DNA from 4 places in the Candidatus Macondimonas diazotrophica genome. Region 3 is predicted to be linked to each of the others. Evidence: predicted binding sites of a transcription regulator. Region 3 holds the regulator's gene; each other region holds the start of a gene.
What was found. The regulator sigma-54, encoded in region 3, starts transcription at its own class of promoters, with help from an activator protein. The targets are predictions, from matches to a motif close to TGGCANGNTNCNTGCTT.
Positions count from the first base shown of each region.

Region 1 (3,362 bases), on a different contig from region 3:
GATCAGGAAGCCCATCACCTTTATCACACCCGCGGCTGGACGCGTGAACTGTGGATTGAAAGTCTTGGACTTCCGGCCGCATTGCCGCCACCCGAGGAAGCCAAGAGTGTAAAAACCGCCATTGGTGCTGAGCGGGCGAAGAATAAACGCGACGATATGACTTGACTGGCGTTGAGTTTTGACGGGTCATGCGCGTCATCGGTGTGAGTTTTCCCTGATGAGACCGTGACACAATACAGCGAAGGAAATGGCACGCACACCGGCTAACTTGTTCAACCGAGCGTAATGGCGAGCGGCTCGAGCCCAGCGATGGTCGCCTCGAGCCGGTCTCCTCGCCCAACGGGCCCGACGCCGGCCGGCGTGCCGGTGAAGATCAGGTCGCCCGGATGCAGCCCGACCAACCGCGACAGCGCGGCGATGATCTGCGGCGCCGTCCAGATCATCTGATCCAGATTGCCCGACTGGCGCGCCGCGCCGTTCACTTCAAGCGCGATCGCTCCGGATTCGAGATGGCCGCATGCCGCGACCGGCGTCAGCGCCCCGATGGGCGCCGCACCCTCGAAGCTTTTGCCCAGATCCCACGGCCGGCCGTGTTGCTTGGCCATGTGCTGCAGGTCGCGCCGGGTCATGTCCAGGCCCACGGCGTAGCCCAGGATGCAGTCGTGCGCGTCGATCTCGGGAATGTTCCGCCCACCGCCTCCGAGTGCCACCACCAGCTCCACTTCCGGCTGCAGGTCCGAGGTCGCCGGCGGGTATGGCAGCACCGCGCCGCTCGGCACGACCGACCAGGCCGGCTTCATGAAGAAAAACGGCGGCTCGCGGTCCGGATCGCCGCCCATCTCACGCGCATGGTCGGCGTAATTGCGCCCGACGCAATAGATCTGGCGCACCGGAAACAGCCCGCCCGATCGGACTGGGATCGTGACCGTGGGTGCGGGCGCAAGGACGAGCTTCATCGACAGACTCCGAATCATCGGTTGGATTTCCGGTGCGATTCACCGCGCGACATGAACCGCGCTCGCTGCGAGTGTAGCGTGCTGCGCATTGCGGGACGCCGCTGCGTGCCGGCGATCCGGGCCGCTAACCGGCTTGTGCGGCCCATCCGACAAACCCCACAGTGCTTTTGTCGCAAACCCGCCAATTGTCGTTCGGCAAACCCGACCGGGAAACCCGGCGATTATTTAAGTTATTGATCAGGAGATATAAAACATCGCTATCCGGGCTTTGGCCCGCTTCCTGCTGAGTAGCTGACAGACCCGCATGGCCGGTGCCCAGCATCCGGCCCCGCCACCGACCCCGGGAGGCCCGCGATGAGCAGTTTGTCCAGCACCGTCCAGGATGTCTTCAACGAGCCCGGTTGCGGCAAGAACCAGGGCAAGTCGGACAAGGCGCGCAAGAAGGGCTGCACCAAGCAGCTCCAGCCCGGCGCGGCGGCCGGCGGCTGCGCCTTTGACGGCGCCAAGATCGCCTTGCAGCCGGTCACGGACGTGGCGCACCTGGTGCACGGGCCGATCGCCTGCGAGGGCAATTCCTGGGACAACCGCGGCGCCAAGTCCTCGGGCTCGCTGCTCTACCGCACCGGCTTTACCACCGACATCAACGAGACCGACGTGGTGTTCGGCGGCGAGAAGCGGCTGTTCAAGGCCATCCGCGAGGTGATCGACAAGTACGACCCGCCGGCGGTGTTCGTCTACCAGACCTGCATTCCGGCACTGACCGGCGACGACATCGACGCGGTGTGCAAGGCGGCGCGCGAGAAGTTCGGCAAGCCGGTGATCCCCATCAACGCGCCGGGCTTCGTCGGCAGCAAGAACCTCGGCAACAAGCTGGCCGGCGAGGCGCTGCTGGAGCACGTGATCGGCACGGAAGAACCCGAATACACCACGCCCTACGACATCAACATCATCGGTGAGTACAACCTCTCGGGCGAGCTGTGGCAGGTGAGGCCGCTGCTGGACGAACTCGGCATCCGCATCCTGGCCTGCATCTCGGGCGATGCGAAGTACCGCGAGGTCGCCCAGTCGCACCGCGCGCGGGCGGCGATGATGGTCTGTTCCAAGGCCATGATCAACGTGACGCGCAAGATGGAAGAGCGCTACGGCATCCCGTTCTTCGAGGGCTCGTTCTACGGCATCGGCGACATGAGCGAGTCGCTGCGCGAGATCGCCCGCCTGCTCATCGAGCGCGGCGCGGACGCCGAGCTGATGGCGCGCACCGAAGCGCTGATCGCCCGCGAGGAGGCGCGCGCCTGGGCGGCCATCGCGCCCTACAAGGCATCGCTCGCCGGCAAGCGGGTGCTGCTGGTCACCGGCGGCGTCAAGTCCTGGTCGGTGGTGGCGGCGCTGCAGGAGATCGGCATGGAGGTGGTCGGCACCTCCACCAAGAAATCCACCGCCGAGGACAAGCAGCGCATCAAGGAGATCATGGGCGAGGAAGCGCACATGTTCGACGAGCTCTCCCCGCGCGAGATGTTCAGGATCCTGAAGGGCGCCCAGGCCGACATCATGCTCTCCGGCGGCCGCTCCCAGTTCGTGGCGCTGAAGGCCAAGATGCCCTGGATGGACGTGAACCAGGAAAAGCACCACGCCTACGCGGGTTACGTGGGCATGGTGGAGATGGTCAGGCAGCTGCATCTGGCGCTGACCAACCCCATCTGGGCGCAGGTGCGGCAACTTGCTCCCTGGGAAACCAGCACGCTGACGCTGGATTCGCCCGTCGCGGCCGACGCGGCATCCACCGCGCAGGTGGAGGCGGCCTGATGGCCACGGTGCGCCACGCCAAGAAGGCCTGCGCGGTCAACCCGCTCAAGATGAGCCAGCCCATCGGCGGCGCGCTGGCCTTCATGGGACTGGCCGACACCATGCCGATCCTGCACGGCTCGCAGGGCTGCACGGCGTTCGGCATGGTGCTGTTCGTGCGCCACTTCAAGGAATCGATTCCGCTGCAGACCACCGCCATGAGCGAGGTTGCCACCGTGCTGGGCGGCTTCGAGAACGTCGAGCAGGCGGTGATGAACATCTACACCAAGTCGCGCCCGGCCATCATCGGCATGTGCTCGACCGGACTCACCGAGACCAAGGGCGACGATGTGGAGGGCTATCTCAAGCTCACCCGCCAGCGCCACCCGGAGCTTGCAGACACCGCGCTGATCTACGTCTCGACGCCCGACTTCAAGGGCGCTTTCCAGGACGGTTGGGCGGCCACCGTGCTGCGCATCCTGCAGGTGCTGGTGGAAAAACCCGCCGCGCCGCGCGAGCCGGCCACGGTGGCGGTGCTGCCCGGCTGCCATCTGACCGTGGCGGACCTGGAGGAGCTGCGGGAAATCCTGGAAGCCTTCGGGCTCGATCCGGTGTTGGTGCCGG
Region 1 covers NZ_SRIO01000014.1:18,910-22,271, forward strand. Annotated here, with positions in the region: gene E4680_RS10400 (hypothetical protein) at 1-165, shown strand, start outside; gene E4680_RS10405 (fumarylacetoacetate hydrolase family protein) at 273-956, opposite strand; gene nifE (nitrogenase iron-molybdenum cofactor biosynthesis protein NifE) at 1,311-2,759, shown strand; gene nifN (nitrogenase iron-molybdenum cofactor biosynthesis protein NifN) at 2,759-3,362, shown strand, end outside.
Region 1: the regulator sigma-54 is predicted to act here: its motif matches at 1,226-1,242, upstream of nifE (nitrogenase iron-molybdenum cofactor biosynthesis protein NifE).

Region 2 (3,362 bases), on a different contig from region 3:
CGCGCGCCACCAGCTCCTTGCCGGTTCCCGACTCGCCGTTGATCAAGACCGTGATGTGCGAGCGCGACAGCCGCCCGATGGCGCGGAACACCTCCTGCATCGCCGGCGCTTCGCCGATGATGGTGGGGATGTTCGGCGGTTCGGGGGACGCCGTATCCGGTCGGCTTTGCTGAACACGGTGCTTGTAGGCGCGCCGGACCAGTTCCACGGCTTCGTAGATGTCGAATGGCTTGGGCAGGTATTCGAAGGCACCGCCCTGGTAGCTGGCGACCGCGCTGTCGAGGTCGGAATGGGCGGTCATCACGATCACCGGAAGGGTCGGATCTTCCTCATGCAGCTGCTGCAGCAGGGCCAGGCCATCCATGCCGGGCATGCGCACATCCGTGACCAGCACATCGGGTCGCCGTGTCCGGATTTCCCGGAGTACGGCATCAGCAGAATCAAAGGATTGGGTCGACATCCCGTCGTTGCGCAGGGCCTTTTCCAAGACCCAACGCATGGACCGGTCATCGTCGACAATCCAGACGTTGACGACTTCGGTGTTCATGACTCGCCCTGTTGAAGCGGAAGAAATACGGAAAATCGGGTCTCGCCAGGACGGGTATGGCACTCGATGGTGCCGCCGTGCCGCCCGATGAGGTCCTGGGCAATGGACAGGCCCAGGCCGGTGCCTTCAGCCCGGCCGGTGACCATGGGATAGAAAATCTGCTCGACCAGTTCGGGCGGAATGCCGGGGCCGTTGTCGATCACGTCCACTCGGATGACCAGGCGGTGGCGGCGATGTCCGATCGTGAATTGGCGTTGCGCACGCGTCGACAGCACGATGGCCGCGGGTTGGTTGCGCTGCGACTGCGGTAACACGGCCTCGATGGCATTTCGGACAATGTTGAGCATCGCTTGAATGATCTGATCCATGTCGCCTGTGAGGCAGGGGAGACTCGGATCGTAGTCGCTGCGCACCGTGATCCCCGGATGCCCCTCTGCCGCGACCAAGGTGCGGACCCGTTCCATCACTTCGTGGATGTTGACTTCACCGATGCGCAGGGGGCGGTTCGAGCCCAGCAAGGTGTCCACAAGCTGCTGCAGCCGGTCGGCCTCGGCCATGATGACCCGGGTATAGTCACGCAAATCCGGATCGTGAACTTCGGCGTCCAGCAGCTGCGCTGCACCCCGCAAACCGCCGAGCGGATTCTTGATTTCATGGGCCAGTCCGCGAACCACGGCGCGGCTGGCCTGCTGTTGGGTCAACAGGTTTTCCTCGCGCGAAATGCGCAGGTGGCGATCCTGTTGGTGGAGTTCAAGCAGCAAGGCACGCGCGCCATTGATCAGGCGAATGGGTGTCACCATGCAATCGACCACCACCGGAGTCGTCTCGTTCAAAGAGCCGAGTCGCAGGTTGAGTTCGCGTTCTGTGTAGGGCGCCTCGCTGGTGAGCGCCTCGAGCAGGCGTTCAGCGAGGCTTTCTCCATGTAGCACCAGCGAGGTGAGGGAGGTCCCCGCCAGTCGCCGGACGCTGGCGCCGAACAACATCTCGGTTGCGCTGTTGAGATAGCGGATCCGCAGGCTCCCGTCCAGAACCAGGACGGCAGTCGCCAATTGATCGAGGAGCGCGGCGGCCCCCAGGCCGGTGCCGGTCAGCGCGTGGTCTTGTCGAGAGCGATTGTTCATGGTGTTGTCTTGGCAAGCAAAAGCTGTGCCGGCGCCACATGATGGCGTGCCTGAACGCACCACCCTGACGCATATCGGGCCCGCGGAGGCGTATTGATCCGGGGTGGGGTCAATTATGCGCCTTTTTGGTGCGGAACGGGGGCGCAGGGCGATCGATACGCGGAAAAAATGGTGCAGCACGATCGGGGCGCCGTGCCGAATGGCCGGGTATCCAGGCCGCGGAAGGGAATGCATAATGCGGCCGGATGGTCTGCAGGATCAAAAAAAACCCGCCTGAATTACTTCAGGCGGGTTTTGACGGTCGAACTGACGCGATCAGAGGCTGTAATACAGGTCGAATTCCACCGGATGGGTGGTCATGCGGACCCGCGACACGTCGGCCGTCTTGAGCGCGATGTAGGCATCGATCATGTCATCGGTGAATACACCGCCGGCGGTGAGGAAGTCACGGTCGCTGTCCAGTGCATTGAGCGCCTGCTCAAGCGAAAAAGCGACCTTGGGGATGGCCTTTTCCTCTTCGGGCGGCAAATCGTAAAGATCCTTGTCCATGGCTTCCCCGGGATGGATCTTGTTCTTGATGCCATCGAGACCCGCCATCATCATCGCCGCGAAGGCCAAGTAGGGGTTGGCGGTCGAATCCGGGAAGCGAACCTCAATGCGCCGCGCCTTCGGGCTCGACACCCAGGGAATACGCACGGAGGCCGAGCGGTTGCGAGCCGAATAGGCCAGCATGACCGGGGCTTCGAAATGAGGCACCAGACGCTTGTAGCTGTTGGTGCTGGCATTGGTGAAGGCATTGATGGCATGGGCATGCTTGATGATGCCGCCGATGTAGTACAGCGCCGTCTCGGACAGGCCGCCGTATTGATCGCCGGAGAACAGGTTCTGGCCAGCCTTGGACAGGGACTGGTGCACATGCATGCCGCTGCCGTTGTCGCCGACCAGCGGCTTGGGCATGAATGTGGCCGTCTTGCCGTAGCTGTGGGCCACATTCTGCACGACATATTTGAGGCGCTGGACTTCGTCGGCTTTCTTGACCAGCGTGTTGAACTTCACGCCGATTTCGCACTGACCCGCGGTGGCCACTTCGTGATGATGGACCTCGACCGGCAGGCCCATTTCCTCGAGGGTGAGGCACATGGCGGCGCGGATATCGTGCAGCGCATCGACCGGCGGAACCGGGAAGTACCCGCCCTTGACGCCCGGGCGGTGGCCCATGTTGCCGTCAGGGTAGACTTTTTCGGTGTTCCAGCCAGCCTCTTCCGAATCGATCTTGTAGAAGCAGCCACCGATGTCGGCGCCCCAGCGAACGTCGTCGAAGATGAAGAATTCGTTTTCGGGACCGAAGAACGCTGTATCGGCGACGCCGGTCGATTGAAGGTAGGCCAGCGCGCGTTTGGCGAGTGATCGCGGGCAGCGGTCATAGCCCTGCATGGTGGCGGGTTCGACCACATCGCAGGTGAGGTTTAGCGTCAGTTCCTCGAAGAATGGATCGAGGGTGGCTGTCTCCGGGTCAGGCATCAGAATCATGTCGGATTCCTGAATGCCTTTCCAGCCGGCAATGGACGAGCCGTCGAACATCTTGCCGCTTTCGAACACCTCGGCGTCCACGGTATGAGCAGGCACGGTGACGTGCTGTTCCTTGCCCCGGGTGTCCGTGAACCGGAAGTCCACGAATCTGACTTCTTTGTCTT
Region 2 covers NZ_SRIO01000005.1:118,941-122,302, reverse strand. Annotated here, with positions in the region: gene ntrC (nitrogen regulation protein NR(I)) at 1-547, opposite strand, end outside; gene glnL (nitrogen regulation protein NR(II)) at 544-1,668, opposite strand; gene glnA (glutamate--ammonia ligase) at 1,984-3,362, opposite strand, start outside.
Region 2: the regulator sigma-54 is predicted to act here: its motif matches at 1,683-1,699, upstream of glnL (nitrogen regulation protein NR(II)).

Region 3 (3,362 bases):
GACGCTGCCAGTCCCTGCTGGAGGAGTTTCACATTGCGCATCTGCGTGACTCCCAGGGCATGAGCCTCTCGGGTGGCGAAAGGCGACGACTGGAGATCGCCCGCGCCCTGGCCGCCGAACCCAGCTTCATCCTGCTCGATGAGCCTTTTGCGGGCGTCGACCCCATTTCTGTCGTGGACATTCAGCGGATCGTGACCCACCTGCGCGATCGCGAGATCGGGGTCCTCATCACCGATCACAATGTCCGCGAAACACTTCATATTTGCGAGCGCGCCTATATCCTGAGCGAAGGCTCCATCATTGCCCAAGGTGAGCCTGATCAGATCCTGGCCGATAAGACCGTAAGGGAAGTCTACCTGGGCCAAGCATTCCAACTTTGACAGCCTTGCGCCCCACAGCCCCTTCGAGGGAGTAGAATCCGAACAATGATCGCTGCCAACCATTCGTCGTTCCTATGAAACAGACACTGCACCTCAAAATGGGCCAGCGTCTGGCCATGACCCCTCAACTGCAGCAGGCAATCCGCCTGCTCCAACTGTCGTCGATCGAATTGCAACAGGAAATCCAGACCATCCTCGATAACAATCTGATGATCGAGAATGGGTCAGCCGAGGGAAGCGACACGGCCGAGGACGCAGCCAGCGACTACCAGGAGACTGCAGGGGATTCGATGACCGGCCTTGATGCGTCAGCCGAAGCCCCAACCGATGCGCGCGGTGACGACTTAGACCTGGCGTGGGAAGACCCATGGTCGCAGGGCGAGGACACGGTTGCCGGCAGCGGGGAAGCCTGGGACTTCAATCAAACACCCAGTCAGGACGGCGGCGAGCTGCGAGATCATCTGATCTGGCAGATGCGTCTGGGCCACTTTTCCGAAACTGATGAGGCCATAGCGCTTGCCATCATCGACGCCATCAACGATGACGGCTATCTCACCGAGTCGCTCGATGCACTGGTTGGCGAGGTGGGTCCGGACTTGGCCACCGAGCCGGCTGAAATTCTTGCGGTTCTGCAACGGATTCAAGGTTTCGATCCCTTGGGTGTCGGCGCCCGTGACCTGCGCGAAGCGCTGCTGTTGCAGCTCAAGGCGATTCAGCCCAGCGACGTGCTCCCACTTGCGTGCGAGCTGGTCGAACATCACCTGGATCTGTTGGCCAACCGAGATTTCGCCACGCTTCAGCGCCGACTCAAAACGACGGAGGACGGATTGCGAGCGGCGATCGAATTGATCCAGCGCCTCAACCCACGTCCAGGGGCACAGATCTCTCAGAAAACGGCGGGATACGTGATACCCGATGTGATTGTCCGCCGTTCCGGTACGGGTTGGCGAGTCGATCTCAATACGGAAACCACCCCCAAGCTACGCATCAATCGGCTGTATGCCTCCCTCATCAAGCGTGCGGACAGCAGTCGCGACAACGAAACGATGCGTCAGCACCTCCAAGAGGCGCGATGGTTTCTGAAGAGTCTCCAGAGTCGCAACGAAACGCTGTTCAAAGTGGCCTCCAGCATCGTTGAACGCCAACAAGCCTTTTTCGATCACGGTGAAGAAGCCATGCAACCCATGGTGTTGCGCGAAATCGCCGAAGCGGTCGGCATGCACGAAAGCACCATTTCCCGCGTGACCAATCAAAAATACATGCATACCCCACGCGGCATCTTCGAGTTCAAGTACTTCTTTTCCAGCCACGTGACCACCGTCGACGGTGGCGAATGTTCCGCTACTGCGATTCAGGCCATGATCCGCAAGCTCATCGCGGCAGAAAACCCGCGCAAACCGCTGAGCGACAGTAAACTCACAGAGATGTTGCTGGGAAATGGAATCAATGTCGCCCGACGCACGGTTGCCAAGTATCGCGAATCCATGTCCATTCCACCTTCGAACGAACGCAAGCGACTGGTTTGAAGGGGCTGATTACCAAGGGGATGCCAGATGAAAATTGATGTTACCGGCCAGAATATCGAAATCACGACCGCCATCCGTCAATACGCCGCCGAGAAGCTCGAACGCATCCAGCGGCACCTCGATCAACCGCTGGACGCTCATATGGTGTTGCGGGTCGAAAAGGAACGCCATCATGCCGAAGCCAAGATCCCGGTGAACGGCAGCACGCTATTCGCCGATGCCACCAGCGAAGACATGTATGCGGCGATTGACGCCTTGGCCGACAAACTCGACCGCCAGGCGCTGCGTTACAAGGACAAGAATAACGATCACCATCCCCGGGAAGCCCGAAAATCCGAGATTCATAACCAATAGAGCGCCTAGCCCGGTCAAGCCTGCATGCTGCCAGGCTTGACCGCTTCCTTCCCGAGATCGCCACTTCGCAAGGTAACCCCTCTGATGAAGCTTTTGATCCTGAGTGGTTTGTCTGGCGCAGGAAAGAGCGTGGCCTTGCACATGCTGGAAGATCTTGGTCTTTACTGCGTGGACAATCTGCCGCTGTCCTTGCTCGAGGCACTCGTTGAGGATTTCTCCCGGCATGGGGATTTCTCCTCCCAGGGCGTCGCGGTCGGCATCGATGCGCGTTCTCGTGCGCCGGAACTGGACAGCTTCGGCGAATGCCTGGCTCGGTTACGTCGGCGGGGTGTGGATGTCGAGACCATATTCCTTCAAGCCGAACCGGATACGCTGCTCAAACGTTACAGCGAAACCCGGCGGCGTCACCCGTTGAGCAGCACGCAACGGGCGCTGGTCGAGGCCATCGAAGCGGAGCGCAAGCTGCTCAGCCCAATCGCCGAGCAAGCCGATCTGGTGCTGGATACCAGCCTGACCACGATGCACCAGTTGCGCGACAGCATCCGTCAACGCGTGCACGGTCGGGATGGCTTCTTTTCACTCATGATCCAGTCGTTCGCCTACAAACAGGGGGTTCCGTCCGATGCGGATTTCGTATTCGATATCCGCTGTCTGCCTAATCCTCACTGGCAACCGGGTCTGCGTCCGTTGACTGGTCTGGATACCGAGGTGGCGACCTATCTCGAAGCGGAGCCGCTGACTCAGGCTCTTTTCGACGATATCCGGTCCTATCTGGAACATTGGCTGCCGCGTTTCGAAACCGAAAACCGCAGTTACTTGACCGTGGCCATCGGCTGCACCGGAGGCCAGCATCGCTCGGTATATATGGCCGAGCGCCTGAAGCGCCATTTCAGCGCCAGTTACCCCAAAGTTTTGGTACGGCACACCGGTCTCCGATAGCAATATACGTGCCCATACGTTTTCATTCGCTGGACTGAATCTGTCCGTTTCCCTTAAAATGCCGGATATTGACTATTACCATCTGGACGGCCGGGTCAGGCCGTGGCCAATTGGAGCCGGGCGATGTCCGACACTGATCGTCCCGACAAAAAACCCGACCAAG
Region 3 covers NZ_SRIO01000002.1:4,547-7,908, reverse strand. Annotated here, with positions in the region: gene lptB (LPS export ABC transporter ATP-binding protein) at 1-380, shown strand, start outside; gene E4680_RS01575 (RNA polymerase factor sigma-54) at 455-1,906, shown strand; gene hpf (ribosome hibernation-promoting factor, HPF/YfiA family) at 1,934-2,260, shown strand; gene rapZ (RNase adapter RapZ) at 2,345-3,199, shown strand; gene mgtE (magnesium transporter) at 3,323-3,362, shown strand, end outside.

Region 4 (3,362 bases), on a different contig from region 3:
GCACACTCCGGCCAGGATCAGGATCGCCAGAGCGAGGGGCCCGGCTTCGGCCAGCAGTTGCAAGTAGTCGTTGTGCGCCAGATTGCCGTTGGAACCGCGGTCAGCGAGTGTGCGGTGATGCAGGTAGTGCAGCTTGTAACTGCCCAGGCCCTGGCCCGTGACGGGCCGTTCGCGCCACATGGCCAGGGTCGAGCGCCACATGGCGAGCCGATCCTGGGTCGATTGATCGCCGGCGAGATTGACCACCTCGCGGGTGACCGGTGCATCCGGCAGGTAACGCACGGTGCCCCAGGCCAGTCCGGTCAGCACGAGCAGGATCGCGGCCGGCGCGCGCCAGGGCATCGCAGCGCGGCGCAGGCCGATCAGCAGCGGGGGGAGCATCAGCAGCAATACGCCGATCGCCCCGCGCGAGACCGTCGCGAACAGCGCCCACAGCATCAGCGCGAGCACGGCGATCAGTGCCACCCGGGCGCGCCAGTTGCGCGCGCGCGCCAGCGCCAGGAAGACCCCGGGAACGGCAAGGTAGAACAGCGCGCCGAAGGCGTTGAGATCCAGGAACGGCCCATTGCTGCGCCCGCCGAAGCGCAGCCATTCGATCACGCCCCAGACGGCGAGCAGCGTGAGCAGCGCGCCAGTCGCGCACTGTAGTCCGGCAGGGTGTGCGCCGCGCGCCAGCGCCGTGATGCCGAGCAGGTAAGCGAGCGGAAAGAGCCCCAGAATCCAGGCGAACCAGAGGCTGGTGGACGGCAGTGTGCTGAAGGCGACGTTGCCGAACAGCACGATCAGCGTCGCGATGGCCAGCAGGGCGCTGCGCGTGGCCGGAAAATACAGGATGAGCTGCGCCGGGCGGTGCATCGTGCGGGCGGCCGGATCGTCCGGCTGCGCAAGGCCTGCGCCGTCGAGGGCGTTCATCGGGCCAGCCGGACGTGCCTCATCACGGCGCGCTTCGCCAGGCCGGGCAAGGGAGTCGCCAGCGGCAAAGGTCCGGGCAGCCGCATAGAACAAGGCTGCCAGCGCGATGGCCAGCAAGATGAGCTGCGCCTCGGTGCGGACCAGAAACAAGGTCGCAGCCAATGCGAGCGCCAGCGGCCAGAGCGGCGGGGGACGGTGGGTCGGGGTCATGATGTGGTTCCCGGGTGGGCCGAGGCGGCCTGTCCCTAAGGTTCTCGTCACGGCGGCCATGAGCTTGAGCCGCCGGTTGGGTCGTGTGGTGCACTCCAAGCGGCACGCGGTGTCTTCAGGCTCCTGTATTCGTTCGTCATCACGAGGGGCGCAAGGGCCGTGGCGATTCATCGGGGGTTGGTCGGAGCCCGGATGCGCGGGACGGCGTCCTTCGTCAGGCGATTCTGCGCAATGGCGGGGAGGAGAGGGCGGAGCCGGGATCCCGTCACGACGGATTCAAGGCGGGATCGCGGCGGTTGATTGCCGCGTTACCACACCCCCCCGCTGGGATGGGCAGCCGGAAGGAATCCAGCGAGGATCTGTCACGACCGCGATGCGCACCCGGATGCGGGCCAAAAAAAGCCCCCCAGGCCAGGGCATGGGGGGCAGGGTGGTTGGGTCTTCTTTGTTCTGAGTTTCAGGCTCAGCGGCAGTTGGCGGGGCGGTAACGGTCGTCCAATGTACCTCCTGAGCAGTCCCATTGGATGGCGTCAGTGGGCGCAGTGCCGGCAACGAGTGCGGTCGAAGAACCAGCGGTAGGCACCAGAGTCATCGTGCCATTCCCAGCGGCTGCGGTGTATGTGATCGTAATCGTGCCATTAGAGGAACTGATGCCGACGCTTGTGACATTGTCCGTGGCACTGGGTGCCGTCCAGCCTGCACTAAATGCAGTACCAGACATGGCATTTTCAGCCACGGTGGTCTTGGCGGCCGAGGCGAGGCTCATGCCCTCGGTGACGCGGGCGCGAATGGTGTAATCCTGATAGGCGGGGATGGCGATGGCGGCGAGGATGCCGACGATGGCCACCACGATCATGAGTTCGATGAGGGTAAAACCTTGTTGCTTGTTCATGGAGATGTCTTCCTTTTTTTGTGCTTGCACAGGGTGGTCTCGTTTGGGTTCGGCCGGTCGCGTGCACATCCGATCCGTGACTGACCCTAAGCAGACATCGTGCCAGTTAAATAATAAATTGATTTTTAATTAAAAAATTGGGTTTCTTTGCCGGTCGATCCCGGTTCACCGGTCCGGCGTCCGGCGGCTACGGTCAGGATGTGACGCAGGCTGTCAGTCTGTGTACCGGCCGATGTGGCCCGGACGTCAGCAATCGCTATTGCGGCCCCCGGGGCGGTGATGCCAGAGGATCGCACCGAGGACTGCGAGGATGGCCCCGATGAGCCAGCGGCCATTAGGGCAGGCGGAAAGTGCGGTCCAGGCATTGCCCAGACCGTAACCGATGCTGGTGATCACCACCGCCCAGAGCAGCGCGGCCACGGCATTGAGTACGGCGAAGCGGATCGGATCGATGCGTGCCCAGCCCATCAGGACGGGACCGGCGATGCGCAGGCCGATGAGAAAGCGGATCGTCAGAATCAACCGGGTGTGATGCCGGTCCAGCAGCGATTGGAACCAAGGTGCCCGGCGCGCCAGGGGCGGGAGCCGGACCAGCAACGGGGTTCCCCAGCGCCGGCCGATCTGGAACCACGCTTGATCGCCGAGCGTACTGGCCACCGCCGCGATGGCAATCACGGTGGGCAGGTGCAGCAGTCCATGATGCGCCGCGGCGCCGGCGGCGAGCAGCACGCTTTCGCCTTCCAGAACCGCGCCGACGGCGACCGCGATGTATCCGTAGCGGGCGATGAGGGCAGCCAGCGAGAACGCCATGTCTGCAGAACACTCCATGTAACCACGGGACCTGGCCCGGGGAGGCATTATCGGCGATGGCGCGGTACCTGTCTTCCGACGTGTAACCTCGGGCTCGAGAGGGCATTTGTTGATCCAGATCAGGCCTCTGCCGGGCAAGATTGATAGGCTCGAAGCCAGCTCGCCGGTCGGCGCCAGCCCGGTTGTCTGCCCGATGTCACTCGCCGGTCCTTTCCGTTTCCGTTCACGGAGTCTGTTCATCCCATGAAGCGCACCTTCAGCCGGATGCTTGTCCTTGTCATTGCGGCATCTGCGATTGCCCTGCTGGTGTGGACGCTGCTGCGCCCCGATGGGCTGCCGGCCGGCGTGGCCGGTGGCAATGGCCGGATCGAGGCGGTGGAGATCGATGTCGCGACCAAGCTGCCAGGACGGCTTGGGATGATTGCGGTCCGGGAGGGCGATCTCGTCGAGGCCGGCGCGGTGCTCGCTGAAATGGATCAGGCCGCCCTGCGCGCCCAGGCGCGTGAGGCCGAGGCAAATCTCGAGCGGGCCCACGTCG
Region 4 covers NZ_SRIO01000006.1:91,370-94,731, reverse strand. Annotated here, with positions in the region: gene E4680_RS06260 (O-antigen ligase family protein) at 1-1,122, opposite strand, end outside; gene E4680_RS06255 (pilin) at 1,586-2,014, opposite strand; gene E4680_RS06250 (DedA family protein) at 2,261-2,824, opposite strand; gene E4680_RS06245 (HlyD family secretion protein) at 3,068-3,362, shown strand, end outside.
Region 4: the regulator sigma-54 is predicted to act here: its motif matches at 2,103-2,119, upstream of E4680_RS06255 (pilin).